4 regions of the Burkholderia sp. Bp9140 genome follow, and region 2 is predicted to be linked to each of the others. Evidence: riboswitches for the same ligand, from Rfam matches in the RefSeq annotation. Region 2 holds a riboswitch; each other region holds the start of a gene.

Region 1 (4,556 bases), on a different contig from region 2:
CGTCGCGATCGGTGCTCGGATACACGGAGAACGCGCCGGTATGCGCGCTGACGCCCGATACGCCCTTCGCCTGAGCGAGCGCCGCATCGGCGCGCTGGTTCAGCGCTGACGTCAGGCTGCCCGGATCCTTCGCCTGCTGTTCGTAGAACAGCGTGATGTGGATGATGTCCTGCGGCACGTCGGCGCTGGCCTGCGACGACAGCGACAGCACGCCCGCCGGCTCCGGAAAGTGCGGGTTCGCGGTCTGCGCGTGCGCGGCCGGCGACGCGAGCGTCAGCGCGACGGGCATGGCGGCGGCGAGGGCGAGCGACAGCGCGAGTGCGGATTTCTTGGTCATTGTTGGACTCCTTGTGCGAGGGCGCGCACGCGGATCACGCGTGCGCGACGCGGGCGTACCGCGCGACGAAAAAACGGCCGTCGGCCCGATCGGACGACAGCGGTTGCTTAGGCCGCGCGAACGCGCCGCGAGTTCCGTGGCGGTGGCGCGTGTTGACCGGATTTGACGTTTGGCGTGCGTTTACCGCGTGCGCCTACTTCATCAGCTTTTCGGTGATGAAGCGCCATTCGGCGCGCGTGACGGGCGTGATCGACAGCCGGTTGCCGCGTGCGAGCACGCGCATGTCGGCGAGTTCGTCGTGTTCGCGCAGCGCGGCGAGCGGCACGAGCGGCGACTTTTTCACGAAGCGCACGTCGACGAGCAGCCAGCGCGGTGCTTCCTGCGTCGACTTCGGATCGTAATAAGGGCTTTTCGGATCGAACTGGGTGGGATCGGGGTAGGGCGTCGACGAGACTTCGGCGAGGCCCGCGATGCCCGGCTCGGGGCAGCTCGAGTGATAGAACAGCACGCCGTCACCGACCGTCATCGTATCGCGCATGAAATTGCGCGCCTGATAGTTGCGCACGCCGGTCCAGGGCAGCGAGTGCTGCGGCGCGTGCGCGAGATCGTCGATGCTTGCTTCGTCCGGTTCGGACTTCATCAGCCAGTATTGCATGGATCGTGATCGACGCAGAAAGGGCCGCTGCAAAAGGAAACGGCATCGGGACTCGCCCGATGCCGTTGAATAGGTCCCCGCCTTGGCCGCTAGGCCGGCATCCTGAACCTGAGGTTCAGAATTGGTCGCAGTTAGCAGCACATCGGGTACATCAGACAGAGTGACGCGCGCGCCCGTGCTACAAATTTCCGCAACCGTGCACATGGCATTGGTTCAAGGAATATATGACCTTGGCGAACCAGGCAGGGAAGCTGACTGAACTGTGTTTCGTTGCGCCAATTTGACCACCGTTGATCGCCGAGATCAAGGGGAATCGACGCATCGATCAAACCTTACTGCGTCTCGTGCTGTGCGAGCACCGCGCCGAGCTGTTCGTTCATCTGGTGCATTGTACGACGGATTTCTTCCGCCGGAAATGCTTCACCGTGCCGCACGCTCGTTTGCAGCCGCAGCAATTCGGATGCGAGCGACAGTGCCGCCATCACCGCGATGCGATCGGTGCCGCGCACCGAGCTGTTCGCGCGGATCTTCGACATTTCGGCGTCGACGCGCGCGACGGCCTCGAGCAGCGCCGCTTCGGTCTCGGCCGAACAGGCGAGCCGATAGGGCTGACCGAGAATCGAGACTTCGATCTGCTTGGTGCTCATGCATGTTCTCCGTGGCTGGCCGCGTCGTCGCTATCCGTGCGCGCCTGCGCATCCAGCAGGTCGAGCTGGTTGTCGGCTTGCTCCACGCTCTTCGTGCGCGGCAGCTTTTCGAGAATCGCGTTCAGTTTGACCTGGGCGTCGTCGATCTTTGCCGACAGCGTGTCGCGCTCGGCCGCGAGCGCATTGCGTTCGTCGCGCAGTTGCGCGAGTTCCGCGCGGACGGTGTCCGCTTCCGCGCGCATTTGCGCGACCTGCTCCTCGAGCGCGAGCCGTTCCGAGTGATAGCGCTTGTTCAGCGAGATCAGACGGCCAATATTTTGAGATAAGGTTTCGAGTTCGTTGAGCATTTGCTGCGTCCTCTAAAGACCCAGCATTTTAGCGCGGAATAACGCGCATTCCGACATCTGTAACGTTTCCAGTCGTAACACCCCGGCTTCTTGCTGCGAATGCGCGGGTCCGGCGCGTGCGCGATGCGCTTCCGGCACGCGTCCGGCCGCTTTCTTGACGCTCGTGCGGCCCGCTCCTAAACTGGCGCCGCCTCGGTGCTCGCGCGTGCGTCGCGCGGTTAAACGGGAAGCAGGGCGCGCGCTCCGCCCGGAGATCGCCAACCTGCGCTGCCCCCGCAACGGTAAGCGGCCGCGTCGCATGATGCAGGCCGGCTCGGGCGCGTTTCGCGTGCAGGTCGCACGCGGGCGCGGGCCACTGCGCGTGAAACGCGCGGGAAGGCGAGCCGGTACGCCGCCAGCCCGGATACCGGCCGAGGCGAGGAGCCTGCACGGCTTCATGACGCGCGGCCTGCGGGGAAGCGGGGCGCGCAGTGTTTCACGGGACTTGTCTTCGATGCTGACCCCAATCGTCCGCACGGCGCTCGGCGCCCGCCGCGGCACACCGCTTGCCGCCGTCGCGCAGACTGCGGCGGAAGCCGATCGACCCGATGCGGCGCCTTCCACTATATTGCGCAGAACGCCCGCTGCGCGAAGGTGCGGCCCGAGGGGGCGCGGCCGTCGCATGCCGGTATGGCCGGCGCGCGGCGCAACAACCCGTTCGACAAGGATGACGAGCTTGCGTATGCCTACAACGCGCCGAGGCGCGACGCCCATGCCGCACTCGGCCCGCAACAGCGGTCAGCCGGCGTGTCGCGCATCGTGCACGATGCCGCGCACCGCATGAGCGCCGCGCGTGCCGCCGCGATCTGGGCCGTGCTCGCGGCCGCGGTCGCGCTGCTGTTCGTCGCGTCGCTGTCGATCGGCAGCGTGCCGATGTCGCCATGGCAGGCGCTCGCGTCGCTCGTGCCGCACGGTGGCGATGCGCTGTTCGCCGACATCGTGCGCACGCTGCGGCTGCCGCGCGCGCTTGCGGGCTTCGCGTGCGGCGCGCTGCTTGCGCTTGCCGGCGCGCTGTTGCAGGTGCTGTTGCGCAATCCGCTCGCGGAGCCATACGTGCTCGGCGTGTCCGGCGGCGCGGCCGGCTTCGCGCTCGTCTCGATGATCGCGGGCGCCGCCTGGTGGCTCGTCGATGCGTCCGCGTTCGCCGGCGCGCTCGTGTCGGTCGCGCTCGTGCTCGGGCTAGCCCGCCGCGAGCTGTGGCGCGCCGATTCACGCGACGCGTCGCCGCGGTTGCTGCTCACGGGCGTCGTGATCGCGGCCGGATGGGGCGCGCTCGTCACGCTGCTGCTGTCGCTCGCGCCCGATGCGCGGCTGCGTGGCATCCTCTTCTGGCTGACGGGCGACCTGAACGGCGTGACGGCGCCGTGGTTCGCATCGGGCGCGCTGCTGCTGGCCGCGGGCGTCGCGCTGCCGGCCGCGCCGCAGTTGAACGTGCTGCTGCGCGGCGACGCGACCGCGCTCGCGCTCGGCGTGCCGGTCGCGCGGCTGCGCATGCGGATCTACCTCGTCGCGTCGCTGGCCGCCGCGGCGGCGGTGACGACGGCCGGCACGATCGGCTTCGTCGGCCTCGTCGTGCCGCACGCGCTGCGGCTCGCATTCGGCAACGACCAGCGCATGCTGCTGCCCGCCGCGATGCTCGCGGGCGGCGGCGGCGTGATGGCGGCCGACCTGCTCGCGCGCACCGCGATCGCGCCCGCGCAATTGCCGGTCGGCGTGATGACCGCGTTGATCGGCGTACCGGTGTTCCTGTGGATGTTGCTGAGGAGACCGATGCGATGACCCACGCCGCACCGCATGCCGCCGGCGACATGACCTGCGCGGCGCTCGACCTGACACTGAAGGCCGGCGAACGGACGCTGCTCGACGGCTTCACGCAGGCGTTCCGGCCTGGCGAGATCTGGTGCGTCGCGGGACCGAACGGCGCAGGCAAGACGACGCTGCTCGCGACGCTCGCGGGTTTGCAGCGGCCGGCCGGCGGCCAGGTCGAGATCGACGGCCGGCCGCTCGCCGCATGGCCGCCCGAACAGCTCGCACGGCGCCGCGCGCTGATGCCGCAACAATTGCACGACGCGTTCAGCGCGACGGTATTCGACACGGTTCTGCTCAACCGCTTTCCGTATCTCGGCGGCTGGGGCTGGGAGCGCGACGGCGACCGCGCGGCCGCGCGTGACGCGCTCGCGACGTTCGGGCTGGCCGCGCTCGCGTCGCGCGACGTGCTGTCGCTGTCGGGCGGCGAGCGGCAGCGCGTCGCGCTGGCCGCGACGCTGTGCCAGGACGCGCCGCTGATGCTGCTCGACGAGCCGCTCGCCCATCTCGACCTGCATCACCAGGTCGACGGCCTGACCGCGCTGGGCGCATGGCTCGACGCGGGCCCGCGCACGGTGCTGTTCTCGTGCCACGACCTGAATCTCGCGCGGCGTTTCGCGACGCACGCGCTGTTGCTCGATGGCCGCGGCCATGCGTGGGCGGGCCCCGTGCACGACGTGCTGACGCCGGCGCGCGCGAGCGACGCGTTCGGCTACCCGCTCGTG
Region 2 (4,556 bases):
CGGCCGAGCTCAGGATCACGATGTCGGCCGGCTGCTGGTCGATCCGGACGACGCCCTGCGTATCGTCGACGAAGCCGCCCGGCGTGGTGCGCAACAGATGCATCGCGCGTTACGCCTGCTGCATTTCGGCCGCGCACGCGGCATCGAACGCGCGCTGCAGCGCGGCCGCGTCGAGATCCTCGCCGATCAGCACGAAGCGGCTCGCGCGCGGCTCGCCGTCCTGCCAGCGGCGGTCGAAATAGCTGTCGAAGCGGCGGCCGACGCCCTGGATCACGAGCCGCATCGGCGCCTCGGGCAGCGCCGCGAAGCCTTTCGCGCGATAGATCGTGTGCGTCTCGACGACACGCTGCAGCGCGGCCATCGTCGCGTCGCGCGAGCCCGCATCGCCCGCCACCACCACCGAATCGAACTCGTCGTGATGGTGGTCGTGATCGCCGTCGTCGGCCGAGCCGTGATGGTCGTGCCGCAGGTGGATCGTTTCCTCCGACGCCGACTCGAGCCCGAGCAGCATCGCGAGGTCCAGTTCGCCGCGCGTCGCGCGCACGATCTTCACCTGCGGGGGAATTTCCTCGCGGATCGCGGCTTCGATCTCGGCGAACTGCGCATCGGCGACGAGGTCGGCCTTGTTCACGATCACGAGATCGGCGGACGACAGCTGGTCGGCGAACAGTTCGTGCAGCGGCGATTCGTGGTCGAGGTTCGGATCGGCGCGACGCTGCGCGTCGACGGCCTGCGGGTTCTCGGCGAACTGGCCGCTCGCGGCAGCCGGGCCGTCGACGACGGTCACGACCGCGTCGACCGTGAAGCTGTTGCGGATCGTCGGCCAGTTGAAGGCCTGCACGAGCGGCTTCGGCAGCGCGAGGCCGGACGTCTCGATCAGCACGTGATCGATGTCGGCGCGGCGCTCGACGAGCGCTTCCATCACCGGATAGAACTCCTCCTGCACGGTGCAGCACAGGCAGCCGTTCGCGAGTTCGTACAGCTGGCCCGACGCTTCGCCCTGCGCGCCCTCCGTATCCTCGCAGCCGATGCCGCAGCCCTTGAGGATTTCGCCGTCGATGCCGAGCTCGCCGAATTCGTTGACGATCACCGCGATGCGGCGGCCTTCGGCATGCTGCAGGATGTGGCGCATCAGCGTGGTCTTGCCGCTGCCGAGAAAGCCCGTGACGATCGTGACGGGAAGCTTGCGTAGGGTCATGGTAGGTCCTGTGGCGAAAATGGAATCAGGCCGGGATCGTCGCGTCGAATGCGGCGCGGCATGTCATCTGGCGGATCGCGGGGATGTCGCGGCTCGGTCCGGACGGACGGCTGCGCAACGGACGGCACGACGAATCGGACATGACGCTTCCTTGCGAACGGTCGACATGGTGAATGCCAACACGGCCGCCGGCCCTGCCCGCGCCGCCTGCCGTTCTCCGTTCGGGTCCGCGCACGTGCATGCGACGGACGGATCGGCGGAGAAAGCGGGAAACGCTCGGGCGTCGGGCGTGCTGCGGCCGTGGACGATGCGCCGCCTCCCCGCGGCGCTGAACCCCAACGTTTCGGCCGGTATCCGGGCTGACGAACACGCCGCTTCGCCTTCCCGGATGCACGGCATCCAGTGGCAGTCGTCCGCATGCGGCGGGCATGCGGCGAAGCGGCGCTGCGTGGCGCTTGCGCGCGACGCGTTCGCTTACCGTTGCGGGGGCAGCACAGGTTGGCTCGACTGCGGCGCAGGCGGGCTCCCTGTTTCCCGTTTAACTGCGCGCGCCGGAGGAGCGCGCGCGAGCACCAAAACGCGTGCGAGTGTAGGCGGCGGTGCCGGGAGCGTCAAGGCGGAACGAGCTGCCGCGGGGTGTTCGGCATGGCCGCGGCGCCGCATCCGGGGCCACATCCGGCGCCCGCGCGGCGGGTTCGCGCGGGCCGGCCGCTGTGCTATCGTATGCGCCGCGTTCGGTGCTCGCGTGCGCATTCCGCGCACGCAGTTAAACGGGAAACAGGAGGCGGAAGTCCGGCCGGCCTGTGCTGTCCCCGCAACGGTACGCCGCCCGCGCGCCGCGGTTCCCCCGCACGCGCCCAGGCCGCCCGCGATGCCACTGCCCTTCAGCGGGCGGGAAGGCTGCGGCCTGGCAAGCGGCCAGCCCGGATACCGGCCGACGCAAGGGGCGAGCCCGATGCTCGCCGAACGCCCGATCCGCGGGGGACGGATGGGATGCGCATTCCGCCCGCGCTTGCGCGGGCTTCGCTCGATCCGTCATGCATTGCCTGTCCGCCGGCCGCCGATGTGCCGCTCGCTGTCCCCTTTCCACTGCCACGACACGGTGCGCGCCGTGCCGCGTCCGATGAGCCGCGCATGGCTCGTCGGCGCCGGCCCCGGCGACGCCGATCTGCTGACGCTGAAGGCCGTGCGCGCGATCGCCGCGGCCGACGTGCTGCTCGTCGACGATCTCGTGAACCCCGACGTATTGCGCCACGCGCGTGCCGACGCACGCATCGAGCACGTCGGCAAGCGCGGCGGCCATGCCTCGACGCCGCAGGAAACGATCGTCGCCGCGATGCTCGCGCATCTGCGCGCGGGCCGCAGCGTCGCGCGGCTCAAGGGTGGCGATCCGTTCGTGTTCGGCCGCGGCGGCGAGGAACTGCTCGCGCTCGGCGCGGCCGGTTTTCCGGTCGAGGTCGTCAACGGCATCACGGCCGGTATCGCCGCGCCGGCCGCGCTCGGCATTCCGGTCACGCATCGCGGCGACGCGCAGGGCGTGATCTTCGTCACGGGCCACGGCGCGGGCGCGGACGAACCCGACTGGCGCGCGCTCGCCGCGACGCGGATGACGATCGTGATCTACATGGGCATTCGCCGGCTCGACGCGATCGCGGCCGCACTGCGTCACGGCGGCCTGGCCGGCGACACGCCGTGCGCGGCGATCGAGAACGCCACGCGTGACGGCCAGCGCCACGTGCTCGCGACGCTCGACACGATCGTCGAACGGGTGGGCGCAACCGGCATCGGTTCACCGGCGATCGTCGTGATCGGCCGCGTCGCGGCGCTCGCCGGCGATCCCGCGGTGCGCGCGGCGCTCGGCGGCCGCGCATGATGCGCGTCGCGCTCGGCGTCGGTTTCCGCACGGGCGTGACGGCCGCGCAACTCGATGCCGCGATCCGCGCGGCGCTGGCATGCTACCCGGACACCGAGCCGGCCGTCGTCGCCACGCTCGCCGACAAGGCGCGTGCCCGGCCGCTGCGCACGCTGTGCGCACGGCGCGGCTGGCCGCTCGTCGCGTTCGACGCGGCGCAGCTCGCGCATTGCCCCGAACCGGCGTTGAGCGGCCCGTCGGCCGCCGCGCTCGCGCGTTTCGGCGTCGCGGGCGTGGCCGAGCCGTGCGCGCAGCTCGCGGCGCCGCATGGCCGGCTGCTCGGCCCCAAATCCATCCGGGACGGCGTGACGGTCGCGCTCGCCGGCCCGCTCTGAACCCTTTGTTTCGCTTTCGACAGGACGATTCCCGATGAAGACCGATGCCGAATCCCATCAGCGGATGACCGAACGCCGCCGCGCCGGCCATGAAAAGAAGCAGGCTGCCGCCACCCAGGAAAAGGGCCTGCTGATCGTCAACACCGGCAACGGCAAGGGCAAGAGCACGGCCGCGTTCGGCATGGCCGTGCGCGTGCTCGGCCATGGCATGCGGCTCGGCGTCGTGCAGTTCATCAAGGGCGCGCTGCACACGTCCGAGCGCGACTTCCTCGGCGCGGTCGCGGAATGCGACTTCGTGACGATGGGCGACGGCTATACGTGGAACACGCAGAACCGCGACGCCGACATCGCGACCGCGCGCAAGGGCTGGGACGAGGCGCGCCGGATGATCGAAAGCGGCGAGTACCGGATGGTGATCCTCGACGAGCTGAACACCGTGCTGAAGTACGAATACCTGCCGCTCGACGAAGTGCTCGCGACGCTCGTCGCGCGGCCGGATTCGGTGCACGTCGTCGTCACCGGCCGGCATGCGCCCGATGCGCTGATCGATGCGGCCGACCTCGTCACCGAAATGAGGCTCGTCAAGCATCCGTACAAGGAGCAAGGCGTGAAGGCCCAGCGCGGCGTGGAGTTCTGACCGATGCCGGCCTGCCCCGCGCTGTTCGTCAGCGCGCCCGCGTCCGGCCAGGGCAAGACGTCGGTGACGGCCGGACTCGCGCGGCTGCACCGCCGGCTCGGCCGGCGCGTGCGGGTGTTCAAGACCGGGCCGGACTTTCTCGACCCGATGCTGCTCGCGCGCGCGAGCGGCGCGCCCGTGCACGCGCTCGATCTCGGGATGGTCGGTGAAGCCGGCTGCCGCGCGCTGCTCGCCGAGGCCGCGCGCGACGCGGACCTGATCCTGATCGAAGGCGTGATGGGGTTGTTCGACGGCACGCCGAGCAGCGCCGATCTCGCGGCGGCGTTCGGCGTGCCGGTCGTCGCGGTGATTTCCGCGAAGGCGATGGCGCAGACGTTCGCGGCGGTCGCGTTCGGGCTCGCCCGGTTCCGGCCGGAGGTGCCGTTTCACGGCGTGCTCGCGAACCGCGTCGGGTCGCCGCGACACGCGGAACTG
Region 3 (4,556 bases), on a different contig from region 2:
CGGTCATGGTCTGACGGTCGAACAGGTTCGACAGCGACGCCGACACCGTCAGGTGCGCATTGATCCTGTACGACGCGCGCAGGTTCACGGTCAGGGTCGACGGCAGATATGTCGTGTTGGCCGGGTCGTCGAACGTCGTGCCGCCATAGCTCACCGTTGCACCCGTGCTCAGCGCGTGCAGGTGCAGTTCGTCCCACGTGTGGTCGACGTTCACGCTGATGGTCTGGCGCGGCCGGCGGTTGAGCCAGCTGTCGTTGGTCTCGTCCTGCGGATTCAGGATGCCGACCGCGATGCTCACCGGCGTCGAGCGGCCGATCGTGCCCTTGTACGACAGGTCGATGCCGCGGATATGCGCGCGGCCGATGTTCATCGGCGAGAACGTCGCGGGGTTGTACGCGATCAGGTTGCTGACGCGGGTGTCGTAGATCGCGGCGCTGAACGTGCCGTACGCCGTGTTCGCGTCGAGCGCGGCCTCGACCGAATCGCTGCGCTCCGGGCTCAGGTCCGGATTGCCGTAACCGGGGTAGTACAGGTCGTTGAACGTCGGCAGGCGGAACGCATTGCCGTACGACACGCGCGCCGTATAGACCGGCGTGATCGCCCACGACAGCGCGGCGTTGCCGGTGTTCACGGCTTTCCCCGCGATGATCTCGTGACGGCCCGCGACGAACATCGTCACGTTGCCGAGCGTGGCCGACTGATGCAGCGAGAACGCGGAATCGTTGCGCGTCGGCACGCCGTCCGGCACGTCGAGCGGCAGGAACGCCTGTTCGCGCGTGAAGTCGTACGCGATCTTCGTCTCGCCCGACAGCGGCACGCCGAACAGGTGGAAGCCGTGCGCCTGATGCGTCAGCGACGTCGACGCGCTGATGCGCTGCGAGTTGATCTGGTCGGTCGGGATGGCCGGGTCGCTCGCGTACAGGAACTGGCGGTCGTTCGCATAACCGACCGACTGGTCGAACTGCGTGTCGGGCGTGATGTCGAGATGGAACGCGACGCCGGTCGTCAGCTGATGATCGAGCTCGCGGTTCGCAAAGCCGGCGTTGTCGTAGGACAGGTCGGAGCGGTGGTACAGCACGAACGTCGAGATCGACCAGTTGTCGCTCGCATAGCCGAGGCGTGCATCGAGGTCCTGCGCGTGATACGGATTGCGGCCGTCCTCGTGGTACGGCAACACGGGCCGCGTCGCGTCGATGCCGGCCGTGTTGTACGCGTGCAGGCCGAGCGAATAGGTGAGACCGCCGAGCGCGGCGAGCGGCCCGGTCGACGGCACGGTGCCCGACGTGCGCAGCTGCGTGTCGAAGGTCTTGTTCGAGCCGCCGCCGAACGACACGGTCGTCTGGTTCGGCTGGCCGGCGGCGCGGCGCGTGAACAACTGCACGACGCCGCCCATCGCGTTCGCGCCGAATGACGCGGCAGCCGGCCCCGAGATCACTTCGACGCGCTCGAATGCTTCGGTCGGCAGGTCGGCCCACGGCGCGATGCCGGTGGTCGGCGAGCCGATCCGGATGCCGTCGATGAACACCGCGACCTGGCTGGCCGACGAGCCGCGGATGCTGACCGATGCGGACGAGCCGGGGCCGCCGTTCTGCGAGACGGTGACGCCCGGCAGCGTCGCGAGCGCCTGCGTGATGCTCGGGTCGCTCGGCGACAGCCGGTCGAGATCGGCGCGCGTGAGCACCTGCGTCGACGCGTAGCGCTGGTCGAACGATTCGGGCAGGTGCCGCGTGTCGGTCACGGTGATCGTCGGCAGGGCGGTGCCGTCCGCGGGCTGCGACGGCTGCGCGAGCACCGTGTCGCCGGCGGCATGGGCGATCGGGGAGAGCAGCGCCGTGGCGGCGGACGTGGCGAGAAGGTGGCGAAGTTTCATGCGGCAGCGGGCGTGATCGCGCGCGGACGCGCCGCGCATGCCGGCGACGCAGCGGCGCGACGCTTCCGGCGTGGAAGCGGATACGGAAATGATGGACATCTGAAGGGTCCTGAGGTCGGGCCGTCCATGCAACGGGGCGACCGCCAAAGGCGGTGCTGGCGCATCGGGACACCCCGCCCGGTGCGGCTGCTTGGACCTCGGGTCGATGGCAGGTCTCCTGGCTCGCGGGTCGTCATTCGCGCCGGCCTTCCCGGTTTCCCAGTGGCGCGCGGTGGCGCGGATTCGCCGCTTACAGTTGCGGGGGCAGCCGCAGATTCGAGGCACTGCCTCTCCTGCGTTCCCTTTTGATCCCGTTCCCGGGAACCATCAGCGCGCAAGCGTAATGGCGAGCACTCAGGCGCGTCAATTACCGGGGTGCGCAGGGATGCGGAAAAACGTCATTGTCCGGTGAATACTTTCCCAAGCTTTTCTTTTCGAGGCGCCCGAACCGCGTTTCATGTCTGATGAAACGGGATCTCGGCGACGCCGCAATCGTGCCGGAACCGGCTTGGCGCGATGCCCGTCCATCGCACGAACGCCCGCCGAAACGCTTCCTCGCCGCCGAACCCGAGATGCGCGGCGATCCGTGCGACCGGCCAGTCCGACTCGCGCAGGCAGCGCCGCGCGACGTCGGCAAGGCACCGCTCGCGCAACACGTGATAGCCGCTGCCTTCGGCCGTCAGCCGCCGCCGCAACGTCGCTTCGCTGACGCCGAGCCATGTCGCCACCTCGGCAAGCGCGGGCAGCGCCTGCTCGCGTGCGAGCGCCGCATCGAGAAAGCCGCGCACCTGCTGCGCCCATGACACGACGGCCGGCGCCGCATCGATCAGGCGAAACGGAAAATCGACGAGGAACGCGGCGAGCTCGCCCGGCTGGCGGATCACGCGGGCATCGAGCCGCGTCGCGTCGAACGCGAAGCCGTAGCTTTTGCGGCCGACGTCGACCGGCGCGTTGAAGAGCCCGAGCAGCGGCATCGCGTCGTTGCGGCGCGAATGGCCGAGCCAGACTTCGTCCGGCCGCAGCGGCTGCCCGATCAGCCAGCCGAACAGCTGCAGATAGCAGAACAGCCCCGTCAGGTCGACGAGGCACGCGGCCGGGCCGCGCGTGCGGCGCAGCGAATCCATCCGGAACGTCGCACGTCCGTCGCGCACCGCGAGCGACAGCATGCCGGCACGCGGCGTCAGCATCTCGCAGAACTCGGCCGCGCAGCGGATCGCGTCGGCGAGCGTCGCGCAACTGAGCAGGCAGCGGCACATCAGGTCGACTTCCTGCTTGCGCATCGGCGGATGGCCGTCGCCGCGCGCGACCTGCGCCTCGAGCCGTTCGATCGCGTCGCGGTACAGCGCGATGAAATCGCCGGGCGTTGTCGTGCCCGCCGGCGGCACACCGCTGCGCGAGAGCTCGATTCGCAGGCGTGCGTCGAGGCCGGGCAGGACGCGGCCGCGGGGCGGCAACGCACCTTGTCTCATGGGATTCCCGTTCGGAGCGTCGCGACAGGGGGCGGTGGGCGGGGCGACCGGCGGCCGCGAACCGTCGCCACGCAACAATGCAATCGGCGCCGGCCGCCGCCCGCGTTGCACGCAAACGGCATGGCGGGATCGCCTTGGGCCCGGCCGGTCACGCGTCGCCCGGCACGCGGCCGAGCTTCAAGGCGTCGAGTGCGGCCATGCCGTAAATCTGCGCGATCGTATCGTCGACGCGCGGGTTCGCGCGCAGTTCGTGACCGCCGTCGACGGCGAAACTCTGGCCGGTGACCCAACCTGATTCGGGGCCGGCGAGATAACGCACGGCGCGCGCAATGTCGTCGGGCTCGCCGATCGCGCCGAGCGGAATCTGCTCGAGGAAGCGGTCGACGAGCGGGCCGTTGTCGAACATCTGCCTGGTCGACTCCGTACGTGTGAGCCCCGGGCGCACGGCGTTCACGCGGATTTTCGCGCTGGCCAGCTCCTCGGCGGCCACGCGCACGAGTGCCTCCAGCGCGGCCTTCGCCGCGCAATACGCGGACAGCCAGCGGAAGCTCAGTCGCGCCGCATTCGACGAGATGCAGACGATCGTGCCGCCGCCGCTCCGGGCGAGGCGCGGAGCGGCGTGACGAATCGCGAGGAACGCGCTGTGCAGGTTCAGATCGATTTGCGCGCGGAAACTGTCGGCATCGTGCATCAGCAGCGGCTGGAACGACGTGCCGCCGACCGTCGGGACGACGATGTCGAGCCGATTATTCAGCGACCACGCGAGTGTCAGCGCGTCCTGTACGTCGGTTTCGACACACGCGTCGCCGACATGCGTCGCGACACGGCCGTCCGGCGCCGCGTCTGCGAACCGTTGCTGCGCGCGTTCGAGCGCTTCGCGGCATCGGTCCATCAGGACGACCGTCGCGCCGTCCGCGAGCAACGCTTGGGCGCAGGCTGCGCCGATGCCGGTGGCGCCGCCCGTCACGATTGCAGTCCGACCTTCGAGCGGAGGTGTCGAGTCCATTGATTGGCCTTGTTACGGTGGATGTGGGAGCGAATGTTCGCATCGGGCGGAACCCGGCTCATCATCCATACGGACCAGCCCTCGATCAGGGAAAACACGGAATCATGACCGCTAGGTCGATCGGAATCGACGGAGGCCGCCCGGCAGTCGGGTTCGGCCTGCTGCCGGATCA
Region 4 (4,556 bases), on a different contig from region 2:
GCATCGATTTCGTCGCGGGCGTTGATCGCGTCGATATGCAGGCCGTCGACCGGCAGCGAAGCCGTGAGCGTCAGGTTGTCCCGAAGCTGGCCGAAGTACGTGGCGAGCAGCAGCTTGATACGGCGCGTTTCCAGCGCCGCATACGCGGTGCGGAATGCCTGGCGCCATTCGGCGTCGAGTTCGGTCACGAGGATCGGCTCGTCGATCTGCACCCATTCGACGCCCTGTGCGGTCAGCGTGTCGAGCAGCGCGCCGTACACCGGCAGCAGCTTCGGCAGCAGCGCGAGGCGATCCGAATCGTCCTTCGCCTTGCCGAGCCACAGATACGTGACGGGGCCGAGGATCACCGGCTTCGCGTTCACGCCCTGCGCTTTCGCCTCGGCCAGCTGCCCGAGCAGGCGCGACGGATCGAGCGAGAAGTTCGTGTCCGCGTGGAATTCCGGGACGATGTAGTGATAGTTCGTGTCGAACCACTTCGTCATTTCACCGGCCGCGACACCGCCGCAGCATGCCGCGTGTTCCTCCGCCGACTGCGCCGAACGGCCACGCGCGACGCGGAAATAGTTGTCGAGCGCATCGCCATGGAAGTCCCGCACGCGCTTCGGCAGGTTGCCGAGCGTGAAGCTCATGTCGAGCACCTGGTCGTAGAACGCGAAATCGCCGATCGGCGCGAGATCGAGGTCGCGCTGGTCGTTCCAGTGGCGCCGGCGGAGCTCGGCGCCGAGTGCCTTCAGCTCGTCGCGCGACGATTCGCCCTTCCAGTAGCGCTCGAGACCGAACTTGAGTTCGCGCTTCGCGCCGATGCGCGGAAAACCGAGGTTGTGTGTCGTAACCATGAAGCTGCCGTCCAGAGAAAAATTGAAGATCCGGCAGCCATCATAGGGATTTCATTCCATGAAATAAAATGGCATTATTTCATTCATCCATTAAATTTGTTCATGTGTTCGTGGGATAAGCGATAGCCATGCTGGAACGATTCCATCTTGTCGTGATCCGCGAAGTCGAGCGCCAGGGCTCGCTGACGGCGGCCGCCAATGCGCTGCATCTCACCCAATCGGCGCTCAGCCACACCGTCCGGAAGATCGAGCAGCAGCTCGGCACGCCGATCTGGGATCGGGAAGGACGCGGCCTGCGGCTCACGCAGGGCGGGCAATATCTGCTGAAGCTGGCACACCGGCTGCTGCCGCAGTTCGAGCTCGCCGAGGAGCGGATGAAGCAGTATGCAAAGGGTGAGCGCGGCACGCTGCGCATCGGGATGGAGTGCCATCCGTGCTATCAGTGGCTGCTGAAGGTCGTGTCGCCGTACCTGTCGCGCTGGCCGGACGTCGACGTGGACGTGAAGCAGCGCTTCCAGTTCGGCGGCATCGGCGCGCTGTTCGGCCATGACATCGACGTGCTCGTGACGCCCGACCCGCTGAACAAGCCGGGGCTGCGCTTCGATCCGGTGTTCGATTACGAGCAGGTGCTGATGGTCGCGGAGACGCACCGGTTCGCGAACGCCGACTACGTGACGCCCGAGCAGCTGACCGACGAGGTCCTGATCACCTACCCGGTCGAGACCGACCGGCTCGACATCTACAATCAGTTCCTGACGCCGGCCGGCATCGTGCCCCGGCGCCACAAGTCGATCGAGACGACCGACATCATGCTGCAGATGGTGGCAAGCGGGCGCGGCGTGGCCGCGCTGCCGGGATGGCTTGCCGACGAATACGCGGACCGGATGCCGGTCGTGCCGGTCAGGCTCGGCGAGAAGGGGATTTCGAAGCAGATCTTTCTCGGCATCCGCGAGGCGGATGCGTCGATCGACTATCTGGCCGCATTCGTCGCGCTGGCGCGCGAATCGACGTGGAGCGCGCCGCGCATGCTGCGCTAGGCACGCTCCGCGCCATGCGCGTCAGGCGGCGCGCATGCCGGTGCGTTCGCCGCGTTCGACCCATGCGCCGAACAGCAGGCCGATCGTCGTCCACATGATCACCTGCATGCCGATCGCCGCGACGCGGAATTTCCACAGCACGGCGGCCGGGAAAGCGGCCGGCACTTCGTTGAACGACGGCAGCCCGATCTGCACGGCCGCGATGATCGCGACGAACACGAGCCCTGCGACGATCGACGCGTTCCACTGGCCGAGCTTCGCCAGCAGATGGCGGCGCACGCTGACCGAGAACACCATCGTCGCGATCGAGATCGCGATCATCAGGAAAAACAGGCCGGTGCGATGGCCGATCGTGTCGGGATCCCCGACCGCGGGCGGACTGGCCGGATATTTGATGTTCGGCACGATCACGAGCGTGATGAACGCCGCCAGTGCGAGCCACGCGGCCAGCGGTCGTGCCGGAAGGCGGCCGCCGCGCCCGTATGCGTACGCGAAGACCAGCGAGAACAGCCCGCCGAATGCCGCGCCGTAGGCCACGACGCCCGTCAGCAGGCCGAGGCCGGACTGCGTATGGCGGCTGACCAGTTCGTGTTCGTGTTCGTGCTCCGGCGAATCGCCATTCCCGGCATCGTGCGATGCTTCAAAGGCGATCGCCTGATCGACTTGCGGCTCGCCGACGATCTTGGCGAAACCGAACGTGAGGAGGCCCGCGGCGATGCCTGCGAGCATCCCGCGCATGAGCAGCTTTCCAACCATCGTGTACTCCGCGTCAGTGGCAGGGAAAGCCGAGCAGATGGCGGCCGTCGTGGACGAACTCGTGCACGTACATGCCCGGCACGAGCGACGTCGCGCCCTGTTCCGCGCCGACGAAATATAGCGCGAGCAGCAGGATCAAGCCGACGAAGACGGCCCACGGCAACAATTCGCGGACGGGAATGGGGGCCGGCACGACGACCGGCTTCAGCACTGCTTCGCTCATGGATGCACCTCAGGGGAATCGCGCCCCGACAAATGTTGGATGGTACGAACGCAGGTCTGGCTTCCGGGATTGAGGATCCCCGGTTACAGTGGCGCGACCGCGCCGGGCTTGCACCGGCTTCCGCGCTTCGTATCGGGCGAATTGTACGCGCGAACGTGCGCGTGTTGAAGGCCCGCGCACGACGGGCGCGGCCGCCCCGAATCCTCCGAGCATCGACATGACCCACCCTGCCTCGCTGCGCATGATCGCGCATGCGCCGACCCGTGCGATGCGCACCGGCGCGTTTCCCGCTGACGATCCGCTCGATGCGCGCGGGCTCGTCGATGCAGCCGCGCTGCGCGAGTCGTTCGAAGGCGGCCGCGACGCGATCGTGCTGTGCAGCCCCGCACGTTGTGCGCAGCAAACCGCCGACGCGCTCGGGCTGCGCGCCGGCATCGACGATGCGCTGCGCGATGTCGACTACGCCAACTGGCGCGGCAAGCGGCTGCACGACCTCGCGCGCGACCTGCCCGACGAACTCGGCGCCTGGATCGACGATCCGTCCGCGTCGCCGCACGGCGGGGAATCGTTCGAGGACGTCGCGCGCCGCGTCGGCGCGTGGTTGAACGCGCTGCCGCGCGGTCGCGATATCGTCGCGATCACCCATGCGACGATCGTTCGGGCGGCCATCGCGCACGTGCGTCGGATGGACACGAAGGCTGCGACCCGCATCGAGGTCGCGCCGCTGTCGTGCATGGTATTCACCGCGTCGCGAGACGGCTGGACCTTGCCCGCGGACGACGTTCGACGCGATACCGATGCGTAGGCCCGCCTGTTCACTATATGGAGATTGACGGCGCCACTTTCTTACATGCGTGTAATGTGAACGGTTCGTCCTCCCGACTGTCATCAAACTGACGGATAGCGAAAGCTAGGATCGGCTGCGGTTCCCTTATGAGATGCCGTCATGAATCAGCCTGCTTCGTCCGCCGCAAACAATTCCGGCTCCACCGAACGCACCCGGCAGGTCGGCTATGCCGTCTTCCTGCTGGTGCTCGCAATCGGCGCCGTCTATATCGCCACCCACCTGATTGCCGATCTGTCGCTCATCCGCGAAGGGTCGCTGTTCCCGTACCTGATGCTCGGCGCCGCGCTGGTGATCGCGCTCGGCTTCGAATTCGTCAACGGCTTCCACGACACCGCGAATGCGGTCGCGACCGTGATCTACACCCACTCGCTGACGCCGAACGTCGCGGTGATCTGGTCGGGCATGTGGAACTTCCTCGGCGTGATGGTTTCGAGCGGCGCCGTCGCATTCGGCATCCTGCAGCTGCTGCCGGTCGAGCTGATCCTGCAGGTCGGTAGCGGTTCGGGTTTCGCGATGGTGTTCGCGCTGCTGATCGCCGCGATCGTCTGGAACCTGGCGACCTGGTATTTCGGATTACCGTCGTCGAGCTCGCATACGCTGATCGGGTCGATCATCGGCGTCGGGCTGATGAACCAGCTGATGCACGGGCCGTCGGGCACGAGCGGCGTCGACTGGGGCCAGGCGCTCGGCGTCGGCAAGTCGCTGCTGCTCTCGCCGATCGTCGGCTTCCTGTGCGCGTCGCTGCTGCTGCTCCTGCTGAAGGCCGTCGTGCGGATTCCGGAACTGTACAAGGAGCCACCGAAGGATCAGCCGCCGCCGTTCTGGATCCGCTGCCTGCTGATCCTCACGTGCACGGG

The links. A riboswitch is a leader RNA that binds a small molecule or an ion and turns the genes downstream of it on or off. The one in region 2 is predicted to bind cobalamin.
Region 1: linked by a shared signal. The riboswitch ahead of DIE21_RS26165 (iron ABC transporter permease) and the one ahead of cobA (uroporphyrinogen-III C-methyltransferase) in region 2 are both predicted to bind cobalamin.
Region 3: linked by a shared signal. The riboswitch ahead of DIE21_RS03725 (TonB-dependent receptor domain-containing protein) and the one ahead of cobA (uroporphyrinogen-III C-methyltransferase) in region 2 are both predicted to bind cobalamin.
Region 4: linked by a shared signal. The riboswitch ahead of DIE21_RS00040 (CbtB-domain containing protein) and the one ahead of cobA (uroporphyrinogen-III C-methyltransferase) in region 2 are both predicted to bind cobalamin.

The regions. Positions count from the first base shown of each region.
Region 1 is NZ_QTPQ01000034.1:33,403-37,958, forward strand. Features, by position in the region: gene DIE21_RS26135 (SIMPL domain-containing protein) at 1-337, opposite strand, end outside; gene DIE21_RS26140 (EVE domain-containing protein) at 531-992, opposite strand; RNA gene ssrS (6S RNA) at 1,063-1,244, opposite strand; gene DIE21_RS26150 (cell division protein ZapA) at 1,325-1,639, opposite strand; gene DIE21_RS26155 (ATPase) at 1,636-1,986, opposite strand; cobalamin riboswitch at 2,163-2,416, shown strand; gene DIE21_RS26165 (iron ABC transporter permease) at 2,806-3,804, shown strand; gene DIE21_RS26170 (ABC transporter ATP-binding protein) at 3,801-4,556, shown strand, end outside.
Region 2 is NZ_QTPQ01000009.1:119,141-123,696, reverse strand. Features, by position in the region: gene cobN (cobaltochelatase subunit CobN) at 1-103, opposite strand, end outside; gene cobW (cobalamin biosynthesis protein CobW) at 110-1,198, opposite strand; cobalamin riboswitch at 1,526-1,790, opposite strand; cobalamin riboswitch at 1,917-2,152, shown strand; gene cobA (uroporphyrinogen-III C-methyltransferase) at 2,262-3,071, shown strand; gene DIE21_RS10095 (cobalamin biosynthesis protein) at 3,068-3,445, shown strand; gene cobO (cob(I)yrinic acid a,c-diamide adenosyltransferase) at 3,480-4,082, shown strand; gene DIE21_RS10085 (cobyrinate a,c-diamide synthase) at 4,086-4,556, shown strand, end outside.
Region 3 is NZ_QTPQ01000003.1:113,615-118,170, reverse strand. Features, by position in the region: gene DIE21_RS03725 (TonB-dependent receptor domain-containing protein) at 1-1,870, opposite strand, end outside; cobalamin riboswitch at 2,060-2,253, opposite strand; gene DIE21_RS03720 (AraC family transcriptional regulator) at 2,365-3,378, opposite strand; gene DIE21_RS03715 (SDR family NAD(P)-dependent oxidoreductase) at 3,527-4,384, opposite strand; gene DIE21_RS03710 (hypothetical protein) at 4,489-4,556, shown strand, end outside.
Region 4 is NZ_QTPQ01000001.1:4,762-9,317, reverse strand. Features, by position in the region: gene metE (5-methyltetrahydropteroyltriglutamate--homocysteine S-methyltransferase) at 1-836, opposite strand, end outside; gene DIE21_RS00050 (LysR family transcriptional regulator) at 965-1,873, shown strand; gene DIE21_RS00045 (CbtA family protein) at 1,895-2,629, opposite strand; gene DIE21_RS00040 (CbtB-domain containing protein) at 2,643-2,852, opposite strand; cobalamin riboswitch at 2,884-3,026, opposite strand; gene DIE21_RS00035 (histidine phosphatase family protein) at 3,070-3,657, shown strand; gene DIE21_RS00030 (inorganic phosphate transporter) at 3,799-4,556, shown strand, end outside.